Regions from separate parts of the Kitasatospora sp. NPDC050463 genome, predicted to be linked through region 3. Evidence: riboswitches for the same ligand, from Rfam matches in the RefSeq annotation. Region 3 holds a riboswitch; each other region holds the start of a gene.
The links. A riboswitch is a leader RNA that binds a small molecule or an ion and turns the genes downstream of it on or off. The one in region 3 is predicted to bind cobalamin.
Positions count from the first base shown of each region.

Region 1: another riboswitch for cobalamin. It lies ahead of AB0J08_RS25190 (ribonucleoside-diphosphate reductase subunit alpha); the one in region 3 lies ahead of AB0J08_RS39520 (HoxN/HupN/NixA family nickel/cobalt transporter).
Region 2: another riboswitch for cobalamin. It lies ahead of AB0J08_RS13515 (cobalamin biosynthesis protein); the one in region 3 lies ahead of AB0J08_RS39520 (HoxN/HupN/NixA family nickel/cobalt transporter).

Region 1 is NZ_JBFAJO010000042.1:60,907-66,968, forward strand. It holds gene AB0J08_RS25180 (glycosyl hydrolase) at 1-280, opposite strand, end outside; gene AB0J08_RS25185 (hypothetical protein) at 443-1,423, opposite strand; cobalamin riboswitch at 2,158-2,298, shown strand; gene AB0J08_RS25190 (ribonucleoside-diphosphate reductase subunit alpha) at 2,485-4,890, shown strand; gene AB0J08_RS25195 (ribonucleotide-diphosphate reductase subunit beta) at 4,890-5,906, shown strand.
Region 2 is NZ_JBFAJO010000017.1:52,989-59,050, reverse strand. It holds gene AB0J08_RS13530 (hypothetical protein) at 1-1,317, opposite strand, end outside; gene AB0J08_RS13525 (alpha/beta fold hydrolase) at 1,769-2,884, opposite strand; gene AB0J08_RS13520 (helix-turn-helix transcriptional regulator) at 3,059-3,775, opposite strand; cobalamin riboswitch at 4,016-4,179, shown strand; gene AB0J08_RS13515 (cobalamin biosynthesis protein) at 4,275-5,246, shown strand; gene AB0J08_RS13510 (cobyric acid synthase) at 5,243-6,062, shown strand, end outside.
Region 3 is NZ_JBFAJO010000134.1:5,676-11,737, reverse strand. It holds gene AB0J08_RS39520 (HoxN/HupN/NixA family nickel/cobalt transporter) at 52-1,224, opposite strand; cobalamin riboswitch at 1,257-1,450, opposite strand; partial or broken gene AB0J08_RS39515 (metalloregulator ArsR/SmtB family transcription factor) at 1,533-1,868, shown strand; gene AB0J08_RS39510 (hypothetical protein) at 2,041-3,723, shown strand; gene AB0J08_RS39505 (hypothetical protein) at 3,765-5,795, opposite strand; gene AB0J08_RS39500 (SRPBCC family protein) at 5,916-6,062, opposite strand, start outside.

The sequences.
Region 1 (6,062 bases), on a different contig from region 3:
CGGAGCGGCCGGCGCGGGCCTCGCGCTCCAGGTCGGCGAGGAGCTGCTGGACGGCCCGCGCGTTGGGCGAGGCCTCGGGGTCGCGGGCCAGCAGCTCGCGGCCGACCTCCGGCGGCAGGGTGCGCCCGGCACCGTTCATCGTGAGCACGCTGCGGGTGGGCGCGTCGTCCCGGCGGTCGCCGTCAGCCCGGCCGACCAGCACCACCGCGCCGGCGGCGAGTACCACACCGGCCGCGGCCAGCACGGCCGGCCTGGCACGCAGCGCACGGGGCAGGGCCACGGACACTCCTCCGGATGCTCACCGGCACCGGCCTGCGCCGTCACAACCGGAACACATGTACGACTGACAGCCGGTGAGCCTGCCACATTCCCCGGCGCCCGCGCGAGCGGACACGCCCCGGCCGTGGGCCGGGGCGTGTCTCCTGCCGGTCCGGGCGGGGCGTCAGCCCACCGGGGTGGCGGCCGGTGCGCCGCCCGCCGCCTTGGTGCGCTGGAGCAGCTGGTTCTTCACGTGCTCGTCGAAGCCCACGGCGGCCGCCGTGGCGGCGGCGTCCGCGGTGTTGCCGCCCTTGGCGGAGCCCTCGACGGTGAAGAAGCCGTACCGGCCCAGGGTGCCCTTGGTGTTGGTGCAGCCCGGGGTGGTGCAGAACGCCGGGGAGCCGGGGGCGGCGGCGCCCTTGAGGTGACCGACGTAGTTCTTCACCGCGGTCTCGGCCTGCTGCTTGTGGTCGAAGACCGCGACGCCGACCGTCACCGCGCTGTCGCCGGAGACGTAGGTGGCCCGGAGCACCTGGCGGCAGCCCTGGTCACCGAGGACCTTGCCGAGGCCGCCGACCGTGGAGTTGCCGTCCCAGCAGGGCGAGTCGAGCGAGACCACGGTGCGGTTCCAGGTGGTGCCGTTGACCGTCACGGTGAGCGCCGAGAAGAGCGCCGCCGCGTCCTGCGGCGCCGGGTCGGTGGTGGCCTCCCAGAGCGGCTTCGACGGGTCCTCGGGCGTGGCGCTCGCGGTGGCCGTCGGGGACGCCTTGCCGGAGGGCGTGGGCGCCGGCAGCTGGGTGGCCGCCGTACCGCTGGACGTGGGCTCGGCGACCGGCTTCTTGTCGTCGCCCTTCTTGTTCATGAACAGCAGGCCGCCGGCGACCAGGCCGCCGACCACCAGCAGGGCGACGGCCGCGCCGATGATCCGGGTCCGGCCCTTGCGCCTGGCCTCCGCCTCGTTGCGGTCCGCGAGAGCGGCCCAGTCCGGCTCGGCGTGCTGCACCGGGGGCTGGGGCTGCGGGGGCTGCGGCTGCCACTGGTGCTGCGGCGGCTGCGGCTGCGGCTGCGGCTGCGGCTGGACAGGCTGCGGGTGCACCGGGGGCTGCGGCTGGACCGGCGGGTGCTGGTGCTGGACCGGCTGCGGCGCCGGCGGCTGCACGTGCACCGGTGGCTGAGGCTGCGGCACCGGCGGCTGAGGCACGGGCGGCTGAGGCACCGTGGGCACCGGCGGGACGGCCGGCTGCGGCGCGGGCACCGGCGGCCCGTACGAGGCCGGCGGCGGCCCGAACCCGCCCGGGGCCGGCGGCACCGGCTGCGGCGCGCCGGGGTACGGCGCGGGAGCCGGCGGCACCGGCGCGGGCGGGGGCACGACAGGTCCACCGCCGGGCGGCGGGCCCTGCGGTGCCTGTCCGGGTGTGCCCGGCTGCTGCTGGTTCTGTGCGCCCCCCGGCCCGGCGGGAGGGGGCGGCTGCTGCCCCGGCGAGGCGGGCCGGTCGGCCCACTCCCCGGGCGTGCCCGTTCCGTCGCTCATGCGCCCACCTCACTGCGCTCGGCGGTCGCTTCGCGAATCGCGCTGATGTTGATGATTCGCTCGCTCCGCTCGCTCATGAGCCGAGATCGTAGGGCATGCCCCTGACGGAGGGTCCGCCCGGTGGCCGTTCCGTTTCCGAATCCGAACACCCGGCGGGCTCCCGGACGCCTGCGACGACCGTCACAGGGCGTCGCGAAGGCCCCGGAACGGGCCCGAAACGGCCCCGGAACAGCCTTCGCGGACAGCCCGCCGCCAGAGCCGCGAAAGCCCCGACACGGCCCCGGAACAGCCCGGGAACAGCCCCTTGCCGGTACCACCGGCCATCACGTCGACACGCGATGCCGCACAACATGTGGTGTCGCATCGAGCAGACACCACTAGATGTATGCTCGACCCTGCTGTCGACGCAGGGGAACCCGGTGCGAGTCCGGGACTGCCCCGCAGCGGTGTGCGGGCGGCTCCGACAGAGCCCGCGAGTCCGAGTACCTGCCAACGGCGTGCTGCCTGGCCTCCCCGCAGAGGCCTTTCGCACCAGTACTACTTCCGGGCCTCGCGGGCGGGCCGGGGATGCCACCGTCGCGCGACGCCGTCCGGCCGTCGCGCCGTGCTCCCCTGCCCCGAACGGCCCGGCCCCGAGCCACCGACGCCGATCGCCGCCAGGAGAGAGCGCCTTGACCACCGCTGCCTCAGTCACCCTGCCCGCCCAGGGTTCCAGCTCCGCCCCCGTCGACCCGACGGTGTCCGACCCCGGTGGCACGCTGCTCCGGCTGCTGACCGACCGCAGCACCGACCTCCCCCAGGTGGACCCCGGCCATGTCGCCGCCGCCGCGCTGCGCGGCCGCCACGCCGGTTCGGACTTCGCCGAGCTGCGCGGGCTGGCCGTGGACGCCGCAGCGTCGATGATCGCCGAGGACCCGCAGTACTCGAAGCTGGCCGCGCGCCTGCTGGCGCTGGAGATCGTCGACGAGGCGAACAGCCAGGGCTCGGTCACCTTCTCGGACTCGATCGCGGTCGGCCACGCCGAGGGCCTGATCGGCGACGCCACCGCCGACTTCGTCGGCAAGCACGCCGTCGCCCTGAACGCGCTGATCGACCCCGAGGGCGACGACCGCTTCGAGTACTTCGGCCTGCGCACCGTGCAGTCCCGCTACCTGCTGCGCCACCCGATCACCCGCAAGGTCGTCGAGACCCCGCAGCAGTTCCTGCTCCGCGTCGCCTGCGGCCTGGCGGTCGGCGACAACGAGCAGTCGGTGCGCGAGGTCTCCGAGCTGTACGGCCTGATGAGCCGGCTGGAGTACCTGACCTCCTCGCCGACCCTCTTCAACTCCGGCACGAAGCACCCGCAGATGTCGAGCTGCTACCTGCTGGACTCGCCGCTGGACAACCTGGACTCGATCTACTCCCGGTACGCCCAGATCGCCCGCCTCTCCAAGCACGCCGGCGGCATCGGCCTGTCCTACTCGCGGATCCGCTCGCGCGGGAGCCTGATCCGGGGCACCAACGGCAAGTCCAACGGCATCGTGCCGTTCCTGCGCACCCTCGACTCGTCGGTCGCCGCGGTCAACCAGGGCGGCCGGCGCAAGGGCGCGGCCTGCGTCTACCTGGAGACCTGGCACGCGGACATCGAGGAGTTCCTGGAGCTGCGCGACAACACCGGTGAGGAGGCGCGCCGCACCCACAACCTGAACCTGGCGCACTGGATCCCGGACGAGTTCATGCGCCGGGTCAACGCCAACGCCGACTGGTCGCTGTTCTCCCCCGCCGACGTGCCCGAGCTGGTCGACCTCTGGGGCGCCGACTTCGACGAGGCGTACCTGAAGGCCGAGCAGGCCGGCAAGGCCGTCCGCACCATCCCCGCGCAGACCCTGTACGCCCGGATGATGCGCACCCTGGCGCAGACCGGCAACGGCTGGATGACCTTCAAGGACGCCTCCAACCGCGCCGCCAACCAGACCGCGCTGCCCGGCCGCACGGTGCACAGCTCCAACCTCTGCACCGAGATCCTGGAGGTCACGGACGACTCCGAGACCGCCGTCTGCAACCTCGGCTCGGTCAACCTCGGCGCCCACGTCGCCGCCGGTGCCACCGCCGCCGACCTGCTGAACGCGATGGACTGGGACCGCCTGGACGCCACCGTCCGCACCGCCGTCACCTTCCTCGACCGTGTGGTGGACATCAACTTCTACCCGACCCCCGAGGCCGGCGCCTCCAACTCCCGCTGGCGGCCGGTCGGCCTCGGCGTGATGGGCCTTCAGGACGTCTTCTTCCAGCTCCGCCTGGACTTCGACTCCGCCGAGGCGAAGACCCTCTCCACCCTCATCGCCGAGCGCATCATGCTCACCGCGTACGAGCGCTCCGCCGACCTGGCCGAGCAGCTGGGCCGCCACGAGGCCTACGGCGAGACCCGCGCCGCCCGCGGCGAGCTGCACATCGACCACTTCGGCTCGGCCACCCCGCAGTGGGCCGGCCGCTGGGAGGCGCTGCGCGTCCGGATCGCCGAGACCGGTCTGCGCAACTCGCTGCTGCTCGCGATCGCGCCCACCGCCACGATCGCCTCGATCGCCGGTGTCTACGAGTGCATCGAGCCGCAGGTCTCCAACCTGTTCAAGCGCGAGACCCTCTCCGGCGAGTTCCTCCAGGTCAACCCGTACCTGGTGCGCGAGCTGAAGGAGCTCGGCGTCTGGGACCAGGTGACCCGGGACGCGCTGCGCGACGCCAACGGCTCCGTCCAGGACCTCAACTGGCTGCCCGCCGAGGTCCGTTCGCTCTACCGCACGGCGTGGGAGCTGCCCCAGCGCGCGCTGATCGACCTGGCCGCCGCCCGGATGCCGTACATCGACCAGAGCCAGTCGCTGAACCTCTTCATGGCCGCGCCCACCATCGGCAAGCTCAGCTCGATGTACGCGTACGCGTGGAAGGTCGGTCTGAAGACCACCTACTACCTGCGCTCGCGCCCGGCGACCCGGATCGCGCAGGCCGCGTCGGGCACCGCCCGCGCCGCCGCCCCGGTGCCGGTGGCGTCCCCGACCCTCAGCCCGGAGGAGGAGGCCGCGCTGGCCTGCTCCCTGGAGAACCCCGAGTCCTGCGAGGCCTGCCAGTAATGTCCGACGACCGCGAGAAGATGCTGCTCGACCCCGGGTTCGAGCTGACCCTTCGCCCGATGCGCTACCCGTCGTTCTACGACCGCTACCGCGACGCGATCAAGAACACCTGGACCGTCGAGGAGGTGGACCTGCACTCCGACGTCGCCGACCTCGCCAAGCTGAGCGAGGGCGAGCGGCACATGATCGGCCGGCTGGTCGCCTTCTTCGCCACCGGTGACTCGATCGTCTCCAACAACGTGGTGCTGAGCCTCTACAAGCACATCAACTCCCCGGAGGCGCGGCTGTACCTGTCGCGCCAGCTGTTCGAGGAGGCCGTGCACGTCCAGTTCTACCTGACGCTGCTCGACACCTACCTTCCGGACCCGGAGGACCGCAACGCGGCCTTCGCCGCGGTGGAGAACATCCCCTCCATCCACCAGAAGGCCCAGTTCTGCTTCAAGTACATGAACGCGGTCGACCACATCGACTCGCTGCGGACCAAGGACGACCGCCGCGCGTTCCTCCTGAACCTGATCTGCTTCGCGGCCTGCGTCGAGGGCCTGTTCTTCTACGGCGCGTTCGCGTACGTGTACTGGTTCCGCTCGCGCGGCCTGCTGCACGGCCTGGCGACGGGGACGAACTGGGTGTTCCGCGACGAGTCCATGCACATGGACTTCGCGATGTCGGTCGTGGACACCGTCCGTGAGGAGGAGCCCGACCTCTTCGACGAGACGATGGCCAAGCAGGTCACCGAGATGCTGGAGGAGGCCGTCGAGGCCGAGCTCCAGTTCGCCCAGGACCTCTGCGGCGAGGGCCTGCCCGGCATGAACACCGCGTCGATGCGCGAGTACCTCCAGGCCGTCGCCGACCAGCGGCTCGCCCGCCTCGGCATGCCGATCCGGTACGGCTCGACCAACCCGTTCGGGTTCATGGAGCTCCAGAACGTCCAGGAGCTGACCAACTTCTTCGAGCGCCGGGTGTCGGCGTACCAGGTCGCGGTCGAGGGCTCGGTCGCCTTCGACGACGACTTCTAGGAAGACGGACACGACGGAGGTGCCCCGCACGGCCACGGCCCGTGCGGGGCACCTCCGCGTTGCTTCAGAACTCGCCGCACCCGACCCCTGTCAGGAAGGCCGCCCACGCCTCGGCGGCGAACAGCAGCGCCGGCCCTGAACTCCTCCGCCCCGCCC
Region 2 (6,062 bases), on a different contig from region 3:
GCCGCGGTGGACGCTGAAGGCCGAGCGGCGGGCCGCCCGGGCCACCGCCGGGTCCGGGTGGACGCCGGAGACGGCGGTCAGCACCGAGGCCGCCCGGGGGTGGCCGGACTGCCGGGCGCGGGCGAACAGCCGGACCGGGTCGCCGGCCGAGGCACCCTCGACATGGCCCACCAGCAGCTCGGTCTCGCCGTGATCGAGCACGGCGGCCGCGGTGTCCACCCAGAGCCAGGCGGCGTCCTCCGCGCCCAGCACATCGGCCGGGGCGACGCCCTCGTCCGACTGCTCGGCCAACCAGAGCAGCGCGTAGGGGCGCAGCACGGGCGCGTCCACGGCGGCCCGGACGGCCTGCTCGGCGGTGGAGCCGGCCACCCGCAGCGCCTCGAAGGCGAGGCCGCGGACCAGGGCGTCGTCGCCCTGCGCGGCGTCCAGCAGCTCGGCCACCGCCCGGTCGGCCGGGCGGGCGGCCACCCAGGCGCGGAACTCGGCGCGGGCCGGGCCCGGCGAGTAGTCGGCGCAGGCGTTGAGCAGCTCGAAGGCGCTCTGCTCGATGTGCCCGGCGGCGGTCTGCGCGACGGTGCAGATCTCCTCGAGCTTGGCCCGCACCGCCCAGTGCCCGAGCGGGGAGAGCTCGGCGGCGTCGTCCTTGCGGACCACCGCGCCGACGGCGGCCAGGCCGTCCAGCATCCAGTCCAGGACGGCGGCCACGTCGGAGGGCGCGGCCGGGGTGTCGATCTGCGGCTCGCGGCAGGTGCCGCGGACGGCGGAGACCGCCGACGCGGCGTGCGGCACGGGCGAGAGGCCCAGCGCGCCGTCGCCGCCACCGACCCGACGCTCGTCCAGGCCCCGGCGCAGCAGCTCCAGCAGTTCGCTGTCGGCGACCGGGCCGGCCACCAGGTGCAGGAAGGAGAGCAGTTGCGGCGCCTGGTCGACGGCCTGCCCGGCGAGCACCGCGAAGACACCGCGCAGGGCGGCCGGCGGCACCGGGGCGAGCAGCGTCCAGGCGTCGAACAGGGCCGACCAGCCGCGGACCACGGCCTCGTCGTCGTGCTCCCAGGCGTGCAGGCGCCAGCCGGGGGCGGCGCCGCCGTCCCGGGCCTCGACCAGGCCGACCAGCAGGGCCTGGCCCCAGGCCCGGCTGGCGGCGCCCACCGTCATGGCGAGGGCGCGGCCGGCGGCCCGGGCGTCGTCGGGGAGCAGCTCGCCGCGCTTGTCGACCTCGGCGAGTTCACCGGCCCAGCGGGCGATGCGGACGGCGTCGATCAGCATCCGGCGGGCCAGCGGGGCGAGCTCGGCGGGAGCGGGGAAGCCTTCCGGCACCGGGACCCGGCCACGGCCGGGGGCGGGTGCGGGGCCTCGTCGGCGGGGTACGCCGGAGCCGCCCGGCCTGGCGCCGGCGGGGCGGTGGGCAGTTCCGGGGAGACGGGTCACCGTCGCACCGGAGCCGATCGTCGGCGGGAGCTGGGCATCACGGTCGCGCGGATTCCGAGACGTCACGTCGAGCAGTCTTCCCCTTGTACCGGCCTTCTGTCACATCCGATCGGCCCCGACCACCGGGAGGCGGTCACGGGGGGTCGACAAGATCGGGCAACAGAGGCCAAACCGCCTGGCCGGATCTGTATGACGCGGACACGCCAGCCTGGGGGCGGTGTGGCGGACGGGACGGGAGGAGACGGGCCGGCGGTGGCGCGGGGCGCCCTCGCCGAGGCTCCGGCCCCGGCGGCCGCGGGGGCCGGAGCGGCTGCGGCCGGAGCCCGGAGGCGGCCGCGACTCACATCAGTGGGGTGAGCCAGCGCCGCAGGTGCTCCTCGTAGCGGTCGGGGTCGGCGTTCCAGAGGCCGGCGTGCTCCCCGCCGGGGACGGCCTGGAGGCCGACCACGTCGGAGCGGCGGTCGGCGAGCCGGGCGGCGGCCTGCCAGGGGGCCAGCGCGTCGTCGGGGCTGTGCAGCAGGAGCGTGGGCACCCGCAGGTCGGTGCCGTCCGCGAGGCGGGCGAAGTCGGCCAGGTCCACACCGGCACGGCCCTCGGCCGCGAGCGCGCCCAGCTCGGCGGCGGCGCCCCGGTAGCCGGCCCGGGCGGCGCCCCGGCGGGCGGTGGCCGGCCAGTCGAGCACGGGCGAGTCCAGCACCAGGCCGCTGATCGAGGACGCCCAGGCGGAGCGGGCCGCGGTCTGGAGGACCATGGTCGCGCCGAGCGACCAGCCGTACAGGATCACCCGCCCGGCACCGCTGTCGAGGGCCAGCCGCAGGGCGGCCTCGACATCCCGCCACTCGGTCTCGCCGAAGTGACCGAGGCCGTCCGGGGAGGCCGGCGCGCCCTGGTCGCCGCGGTAGGTGACGGCGAGTACGGGCAGGGCGAGCCGGTGCAGGACGGGGATCACCGGGAGGCTCTGCTGCCGGTCGGCTCCGGGGCCGTGCACCAGGATCACCCAGGTGCCGCGCTTGCCGTCGAGCCACCAGGCGGGCAGCGCGCCCAGTTCGCCCTCGACGGCGGTCTCGGTGAACGGCAGGCCGAGTGCGACGGTCGGATCGCCGAGGTGGACCCGGGGGGTGAAGCGGACCGCGGTGCCGGGTGCCAGGGTGCCCCGGTCGGCGCGGACCAGCCGCCGGGTGACGCCCCGCTCGTCGGCGTGCAGGATCTCGTCGACCACCGCGTGCCCGCCGTCGGCCCACTCGACGGCCCAGCGGCCGGGGCGGGCGCTCTCGGCGCTGCGGGTGAAGGTGGCCCGTCCGGCGGCGAGGGTCAGCACCACGACGGGGCCGGCGGCCCGTTCGCGGGCGACCGCCGGGTGGACCATCCGCTCGGACGCCCTCCGGCCGATCAGCAGGACGGCGGCCCCGGTGCCGACGACGGCGGCCGCCACCGCGGCTGCGGTTCCCCAACGCATATCGCTCCCCGCTCTGTTGGTCGCGGACTGGGCACTGTGCCCACCAGTCCACTCGCGGGGACGGCGCCCGGCCACCGGACACGGCCGTCCGGGTCACGGCGGCACGGGATCGCCGCGCCGAGGCGGGGCGGGGCGCAGCGGGGCCGGGGCGGGGCCGGGGAAGCCCGCGGCCCGTCAGGCCGGGATCCCCGTCTCCAGCCGCCCCAGCAGCTCCCAGAACCGCTCGCCGAGCGGCCGGGCCCCCGGCGCCCCGGGGGTGCCCGCCGCCCGGGCCGGGGAGCCCCAGCTGCCGGCGCCCCAGTGCGAGGAGACCTGGTGCTCGTTCTGGAGCACCGTCAGCACGGCGGCGAGGTCGCCCTCGTGCACCGGCACGATCCGGCCGATCGCCCGGACGTGCGCCTGCCAGCGGCCGTCCACGGTCTGCCGCAGCCGCCGGTCCAGCTCCTGCGACCGGCCCGTCACCGCGACCAGCTCGCGCAGGGTCAGGCCGAGCGCCCGGGCCAGCGCGTACGTCTGCTCCTGGTCCCCGTCCCACCGGCCGGTCGCCTCGGCCTGCTGGTACTGCCGCAGGGCGATGCCGATCCGGCGGGCCGCGCTCTCCTGGTCGAGCTCCCGGGCGACCCGGAAGTCCCGCAGCCGGGCCGGGCGGACGCCCATCAGCTGGACCGGCGGGCACCAGAGCGCCCGGGCCAGCGCGATGAACTCCTCCTCGGCGGGGCGCAGCTCACCGCTCTCCCAGCCGAGCACGTGGGCGGGCACCAGCCGGACGCCGTGCGCGGCCATGCCCTCGGCCACCTGCTCGGGGGTCAGGCCGAGGCCGGCGCGGTGCGCGCGGGCGGCCGCGGGCGAGAAGGGCACCGGGGGCACGGCGGGTGGCTCTCTGCGTCGCATGGGACCAGACGGTAGGGCGTGGTTCGGCCGCCCCCCAGCCGCCGAACACACGAAGCGGGCCTGGAGGCTCCTCCGGGCGCCTGGACGATCCCACAGGCTGTCATGCCCCTGCAGGGGGTGCCGATCGGAGGTAGCGACGGGGCCGGGAAACCCTGCGGCGCTGTGACCAACCCCTCCGCGACCTCGGTTGACGCACGGTTCGACCGCGTGATGGGATCCTTCAGCCAAACGGAGGCATGCAGAGGAAGCCGGTGCGAGTCCGGCGCGGTCCCGCCACTGTCACCGGGGAGCACACTCGGAGTCCCTCCTTGCCCGCCACGGCACCGGAGGGGGCCCATCGCGGCGGGCCGTCACAAGCCGCTGGACGGCCCGGAAGTGCGCTCGCCCCGGAAGCCAGGAGACTCTCGCCCCCGGTACGTCGATCCAGGGCGCGGACCCTGAGTGAGGACACGCACGCGATGCAGGCTGCCCCGACCTTCCGAGCCCTCCGCTGTCCGCCGTGCGCCCGCTGACCCGCGCCGCCGCCTACGCGCTGGGCGCCGCCGCCGGGTACCTCGCCGACGCCCGCTTCGCCGACCCGCGCCGCGGCCACCCGGTGGCCGTCTTCGGCAGCGCGGCCGCCCGCCTGGAGCGCCGGATCCACCGCGACGACCGTGCCGTGGGCACCGCGTTCACCGCGCTCTGCGTGGGCGCCGTCGCGGCCGGCGCGGTGGCCGCCGACCGCACCCTGGGCCGCCGGCCGCTCGGACGGGCCGCGTTGACCGCCGCCGCGACCTGGACGGTGCTCGGCGGCACCTCGCTCACCCGCGAGGCCCGCACGATCGGACGCTCGCTCGCCGCTCACGACCTCGCGGCGGCGCGCGAGCGGCTGCCGCACCTGTGCGGACGCGACCCGAGCGCGCTCGACGAGCAGCAGATCGCCCGCGCGGTGGTCGAGTCGGTCGCCGAGAACACCGCCGACGCCGTGGTCAACGCGCTCGTCTGGGGGGCCCTCGCGGGGGCGCCCGGGCTGCTGGCGTTCCGCGCGGTCAACACCCTGGACGCGATGGTCGGTCACCGCTCGCCGCGCCACGTCCGGTTCGGCTGGGCCTCGGCCCGGCTGGACGACGTGGCGGGCTGGCCGGGCGCTCGGCTGACCGCGCTGCTGACGGTCGCCGCCGCGCCCGAGCCCCGGACGGCCTGGCGGGTCTGGCGCCGGGACGGCTCCGCCCACCCCAGCCCCAACGCGGGTCAGGCCGAGTCGGCCTTCGCCGGCGCCGTCGGCGTGCGCCTCGGCGGCACCCTGCGGTACGGCTCCCGGGTGGAGCACCGGCCGGTGCTGGGCGGCGAGCTGCGGCCGGTGACGGTGGACGACATCGAGCGCGCCTGCCGGCTCTCCCGCCGGGTGGGACTGCTGGCACTGGGTACGACCGTCGCCGGGCACGCCGTCGTGCAGGCACTCAAGGCGGGGAAGAGAAGGGGGAGCGCATGAGCAACGCACTGCTGGTCGCCGGGACGACCTCGGACGCCGGCAAGAGCGTGGTCACCGCGGGCATCTGCCGCTGGCTGGCCCGACAGGGCGTCGCCGTGGCGCCGTTCAAGGCGCAGAACATGTCGCTGAACTCCTTCGTCACCGCCGACGGCGCCGAGATCGGCCGCGCCCAGGCGATGCAGGCCCAGGCGGCCCGGGTGGAGCCCGAGGCGGCGATGAACCCGGTGCTGCTCAAGCCCGGCGCGGACGGTCGCAGCCAGGTGGTGCTGCTCGGCCGCGCGGTCGCCGAGGTCGGCGCACTGGACTACCGCGAACGCAAGCCCGTCCTGCTGGAGCGGGCCCTGGAGTGCCTGGCCGACCTGCGCCGCCGCTACGACGTGGTGGTCTGCGAGGGCGCCGGATCGCCCGCCGAGATCAACCTGCGCGACCGGGACATCGCCAACATGGGCCTGGCCACCGCCGCCGCCCTGCCGGTCGTGGTGGTCGGCGACATCGACCGGGGCGGCGTCTTCGCGGCGATGTACGGGACGCTGGCGCTGCTGTCGCAGGAGGACCAGCGGCATGTGGCGGGCTGGTTCGTCAACAAGTTCCGCGGCGACGCGCGGCTGCTGGCGCCCGGGCTGGAGATGCTGCGCGAGCTGACCGGCCGTCCGGTGCTGGGCACCCTGCCGATGCTGTCCGGGCTCTGGCTGGACGCCGAGGACTCCCTGGACCTCACCACCGTGGTGGACCGCACCGAGGGCCGTGGGCCGCTCGGCGCCGACGTGCTGCGGGTCGCCGTGGTGCGCTTCCCCCGGCTCTCCAACTTCACCGACG
Region 3 (6,062 bases):
GCCGGGGGGGGCGGGGCCCCCGCTGGGGGGGGGCGGCCGGGTGCGGCCCGGCTACTTCACGATCTCGGCAGCGTCCCCGGCGCCCGCGGCCCCCTGGGCGGGCACCCCGCCGGCGGGGTGCCCGGGCTGCGGGCTCCAGCGCCGCTCGACGCCGGCCAGCCGCCAGTAGGCGATCGCCGCCGCCCAGACCACCACGAACAGGCCGACGATCACATAACCGACGTTGTCCAACGAGAGATCCGCGATCCAGCCGCTCACCGGATCGGTGAGGTCCAGCTTCTCGTGCAGCACGCCGACCAGTTCGATGGTCCCGATGATGAACGCCACCGCGATCGACAGCCCAGTGATGGTCAGGTTGTAGTACACCTTGCGCACCGGGTTGGAGAACGCCCACTGGTAGGCGAAGTTCATGAACGTCCCGTCCAGCGTGTCGAACAGGCTCATCCCCGCCGCGAACAGCAGCGGCAGGCAGGCGATCGCGTACCAGGGCAGCCCGGAGGCCGCGCCGGAACCGGCCATCACCATCAGCGTGACCTCGGTCGCGGTGTCGAAGCCGAGGCCGAGCACCATGCCGACCGGGAACATCTGGCCGGGCCGGGTGATCGAGCGGGTCGCCCGGTTCAGCACCCGGGCGAGCAGGCCGCGCGAGTTGAGGTGCTCCTCCAGCTCCGCCTCGTCGAAGCGACCCGCCCGCATCGACCGGAACACCCTGAGGATGCCGAACAGGGCGGCCAGGTTGAGCGCGCCGATCAGGTAGAGGAAGACGCCGGAGGCCGAGGTGCCGACCACGCCCAGCCACTGGTGGGTGGGCGAGTCGTCGTCCATCAGCGTGTCGGCCAGCTGCGCGCCGCCCGCCACCAGGACGGCCATCAGGACCACCATCGAGGAGTGCCCGAGGGCGAACCAGAAGCCCACCGAGACGGGCCGCTTGCCGTCCGCCATCAGCTTGCGGGTGGTGTTGTCGATCACGGCGATGTGGTCGGCGTCGAAGGCGTGCCGCATGCCGAGGGTGTACGCGGTGATCCCCAGGCCCACCCCGAAGACCTGGGTGCCGACCGCGTAGCCCTCGGGCGCGACCAGGAAGAAGAGCGTCCCGAAGGCCACCACGTGCATGGCCAGGATCACCCCCATCAGCCCGGCCGTACGGATGGTGTCCTCACGCTTCCAGCGGAAGGTGGGCAAGGCGGAGGGTGCCGCGGGGGCGGCGGTTTCGGGCAGGGTCATCTTCGGATCACGCTCCAGCACCTCGTGGAAAGTCGTTCGTGAGATGCCGTGGCCGGTCTCCTGGCTGACGGGGCTTCCGTGCCCGCCTTCCCGGGCGCGCGGGGCACCCAGTGGCGTCGTGGGCACGGACGACTCCCCCGATCACAGTGGCGAGGGCCGCTCCGGACTCCGGACTCCTGAGAGTCCGTCACCGGTCTTCCCGAACACCACGGCGGGCAACACCGTAGGTGCCGCCGCCGCACCCTTGCAAGGCTGCGCACCTGCGCAGGTGTCCGGAATCACAGGCCCGGGGCTGCAAGAATGTCCGTATGCATCTCGTACCGGCCGACCGCGCGGGCCACCGCACCATCGACGGACACCGGGTCTGCGAGGCCATCGCCGCGATCGGCGACCCCGGGCACGTCCGGTCCTGGGCCGAGCGGTTCTCGCTGCTCGCCGACCCCGGTCGGCTCGCCCTGCTGCTCGCCCTGCACCGGGCCGGCCCGCTCGCCGTCACCGACCTGGCGGTCGCCACCGGCATGCGCGACCCGGCCGTGTCCCAGGCGCTGCGGCTGCTGCGCACGGCGGGCGTGGTCACCGGCGACAAGGATGGACGCGTGGTGCGCTACCGGCTGCTGGACGACGCGATGCGCCCCCTGCTGGATGCGTGCGCCGCCGCCGAGCACCACGAGCCGACCGACGCACCCGAGCACCACGAGCCCGAGCACCACGAGCCGGACCACCACGAGCCCGGACACCACGCACCCGCCGCCGCGGCCGGCTGACCCACCGTCCGGCCAACCGCCCGGGCCGGGCCCGGGTGAGTACGATCTTCGTGTGCTGATCCGCCGCAGTCCCCGGGCCTGGCCCGACGACGACCGCTGGAACACCCGGCCGGTCGAGGCCCGCGTCCTGGCGGTCGTCCGCACCCTCACGTCCGCCACCCGCGTCCTCGACGTGCTCAGCCTGCTCCGCGACCGCGACGGCATCCGCTTCTACCTCACCGTCAACCCCGGCTCCGCCTTCACCGCGGGGCTCGACGAATTCCTGCGCGCCCTGCCCGGGTTCACCGTCCTGGACTGGCCGGAGGCCACCCGGCACCGCTTCGACCTGGCCGTCGCCTGCGCCGTGCACTCCTCGATGGGCCGACTCGACGCCCCGCTGGTCGTCCTGCCGCACGGCGCCGGCTACAACCGCCTGGTGAGCCAGTCCACCGGGGACAACGTCACCGCCGCCGGCCTCTCCCGGCGCGAACTGACCTACCGCGGACAGGTGTTCGTCGACGTCCTCGGCCTCTCCCACGAGGAGCAGCTGGACCGGCTGCGGATCTCCTGCCCCGAGGCGCTGCCGCACGCACGGGTGGTCGGCGACCCGTGCTTCGACCGGATCCTGGGCAGCCTCGACGCCCGGGACGCCTACCGTGCCGCCCTCGGCGCCGTGGACGGCCGCCGACTCGTGGTGGTCAACTCCACCTGGAGCGAGCACTCGTTGTTCGGCCGCCACCCCCGGCTGCCGCTGCGACTGGTCGACCGGCTCCCCGCCGACGAGTACACGGTGGCCGTCGTCCTGCACCCGAACATCTGGGCCCGGCACGACCCGCAGGCCCTGCTCGCCGCCGCCGAACGCTCCGGACTCCGGCTCGTCCCGCCGCACCAGGGCTGGCAGGCCGCACTGGTCGCCGCCGACTGCCTGATCGGCGACCACGGCTCGGTGTCCTTCTACGGCGCCGCGCTGGAACGCCACACCCTGCTGGTCGCCACCGGCGCCGAGGAACTCGACCCGCACTCCCCCGGCTACGCCTTCGGCCAGGCCGCGCCGCCGCTCGACCCCGACGGCGACCTGCTGGCCCAGCTCGAACAGGCCGTGGCGAAGCACGACCCGGCCGCGCTGCGCCCGATCACCGACCGCTCGCTCGGCCGGCGCGGGCAGTCGGCCCGGCTGCTGCGCCCGCTGCTCTACTCCTACCTGCCACGGCTCGACGAACCGGCGGAGGAACCCCGGCTGCCGCCCTACCCCGACCCGCGACCGCTGCCGGGGAGCAACCGCGGCCCGTCCGCGTACGACGTGGAGGGGACGGTCTCGGGCACCGAGGTCGGGCTGCGGCGCTACCCCGTCGGCGCGGACCACGGGCCCACCCGCGGGATCTACGCGGTCCACGCCGAGGAACGCCGTCTCGAACTGCGCGACGTCGCCGAGGTGCTGGCCCGTACCGAGATCCGGGCCGAACTGCCCGCCGAGCGCTGGCTGGCCGATGCCTTCCGGTCCCCGGGGCTCGGCCTGGCGGTGGCCGCGCTCGGCAAGAGCCGTCACCTGCTGCGACTGCCCGCAGGCCTGCTGCTGGAGGCACACGCCGAGCGGCCGTGGGGCGCGCCGAAGCCGCTGCTCGACCCGCTGCTGCTCGGCTCGGCCGTGGCCCTCTGGCTCCAGCAGGGCGGCGACGCGCGGGCCCTGCCACAGAGCGGGCTCACCATCCGCACGGGCGAGCGCCGCATCCGGGTCACCTTCACCGCCCGGCCGTAGCCGCCCGCCCGGCTCTCGGCCGCCACCCGTCCGGCGCTCCGCTACCCGCCGAGGACGCCCGCCCGTGCCCGCAGGTCGCGCAGCCGGGCCCGGGCGCTCCCGGCCAGCTCCGCGTCGCCCAGTTCGTCCGCCAGTTCGGCGAGCAGTTCACGGGCCTGGGCCTCCTTGACCAGCTCGTCCCGCGCGGCGGCCCGGTCCGCCGCCGAGGAGACCAGCCGCACGGCCTCCTCCGGCCGCCCCAGCGCCCGGAGCGCCCGGCCCCGGACCAGCGGCAGCTTCACCAGCATCGAGCGGTCCCGCGTCTCCTCGGCCAGCGCGGTCGCCTCCTCCAGGACGGCCAGGGCCGCCGCCTCGCGGCCCGCCGCGATCAGCGCCTGACCCAGCTGGTAGCTCTGCACCACCACGCCGTGCGGGTCCCCCGCATTGGCCTCCCGGGCCCGGGTGAACAACTCCACGGCCCGCTCGGGCCGGCCGTCGGCCAGGCAGAGCAGCCCCTCGGTCTCGACCAGCACACCGGCCAGCCGCGGGTCGTCCACCAGCGCCAGCAGCTCGGTCGCGGCGGCCAACTGCTCGGCCGCCGCCGGGTACTGCCCCAGCTCGTAGTGGGCCCGGGCGAGCTGGTTGCGCATCCGGATCCCGGCGTCCGGCCGGTTGTCCCACTGCGCCGCCTCGACGCCCAGGAGGTGGGAGGCGATCCAGTCGCCGTAGTGCTTGCGGCCGTGGTAGAGCGGCCAGAGCGACTCGCAGAGCCGCCAGACCTCGCCGTGCCAGCCCTGCTCGGCGGCCGCCGTCAGGACCGCCAGCAGATCGGCCCGCTCGACCTGCAACCAGGCCATCGCCCCGACCGGGTCGGCGAAACCGGGCAGTGACTCCTCCGGGGGCTCCTGCAGCCTCAGCCGGTCACCGAGGACCGCCCGGTCGGCCACCGCGGCCCGGCCCCGGTAGTAGGCCACGATCCGCCGCAGCAGCTCATGGCGCCCCGGGTCGGTCCGCGCATGCCGCCGGGCGTGCAGCCGGACCAGGTCATGGGTCCGATAGCGCTCCTCCGGGTCCGGGGTCTCGCCCGCCACCGGGCGCAGCAGGTGGGCCCGCACCAGATCGCCCAGCGCCTCGTCGGCCCGCTCGACACCGGCCGCCTCGGCCAGCTCGGGAGTGAGGTGCCAGCCCGGGTGCACCCCCAGCAGGTGGTAGAGCCGGCGGGTGTGCGCGGGGAAGTGCGCGTACACGGCCTCGAACGGTTCGACCACGGAGCCCTCCCGGTGCTCGATCGCCGCCAGTCTGCCGCCCTCGTCCGTCAGTTCGGCCACCACCCGCTCCACCGGCAGACCGCCGCGGGTGAGCAACTCGGACCCGACCGCCTGGAGGGCCAGCGGCAGCCCGCCGCAGAGCCGCACCAGGTCGTGGAGCTGGTCGTCGGTGCCCCGCCCGGGGCCGAGCCAGCTGCGGACGAGGTCCGAACCGGCCTCCGGGAGCAGCGGTTCGACGTCGAGCAGGGTCGCGCCCGCCAGGGCCAGGCCCGGCAGCCGGGCCCGGCCGGTGACCACGACCAGCCCGGCCGTCGGGAGCAACGCCCGGACCTCCGAGGCGTGTTCGACGTTGTCGAGGAAGACCAGCAGCCCGCCCGCCGAGGTGACCGTCCGGAACAGCGCCGCCCGCTCGGGCAGGCGCTCGGGCACGAAGTCCCGGTGGACCCCGAGCGCCCGCAGGAAGCCGCCCAGGACCTCGCCCAGGTCCACGCCGCCCTGGTGGCGCACGGTGGTGAGATCCGCGTACAGCTGACCGCCGGGGAAGTCGCCGGCGTTCTGCTCGGCCCACCGCGCGACCACCTCGGTCTTGCCGACACCGCCGAGCCCGGTCAGCGCGACGACGGACGGGCGCAGCGGATCCGTCCGCTCCAGCGCGGCGGTCAGCGCGGCGAGTTCCACGCCGCGGTTGACGAACGCACCGCTGGAGGGCCGGATCTGGCGGGGCGCGCCCGCGGGCGGCGCCGGCGCCTGCACGAAGGTGTGCGCCTGCACCACGTTTCCGTGCACCGTGCCCGACACGATGTTGGCCGTCTCGTAGCCGTCCATCCGCCCGCTCCCTCCGCGCCGGACCAAGAGCCCTCGGCCCGAGAGCCCTCGGCGCATGGGGGCCGCGCCCACCCCCCGTGAATCGAAGGCTCTCAGCCTACGGTGGATCCTGAGCCCGCATCATCCCTCCCGCACCAGGCGGGCGAATCGGCGCAGTGAGCGCCCGGCCAGCGGCTCGGTGGCGGGCCGCAGCGCGCGGCCGAGCAGGCCGCCGGCCGGGGTGCGGAAGGCGCCGAGGAAGGCGAAGCGGGTGCCGTCCGGTTCCGC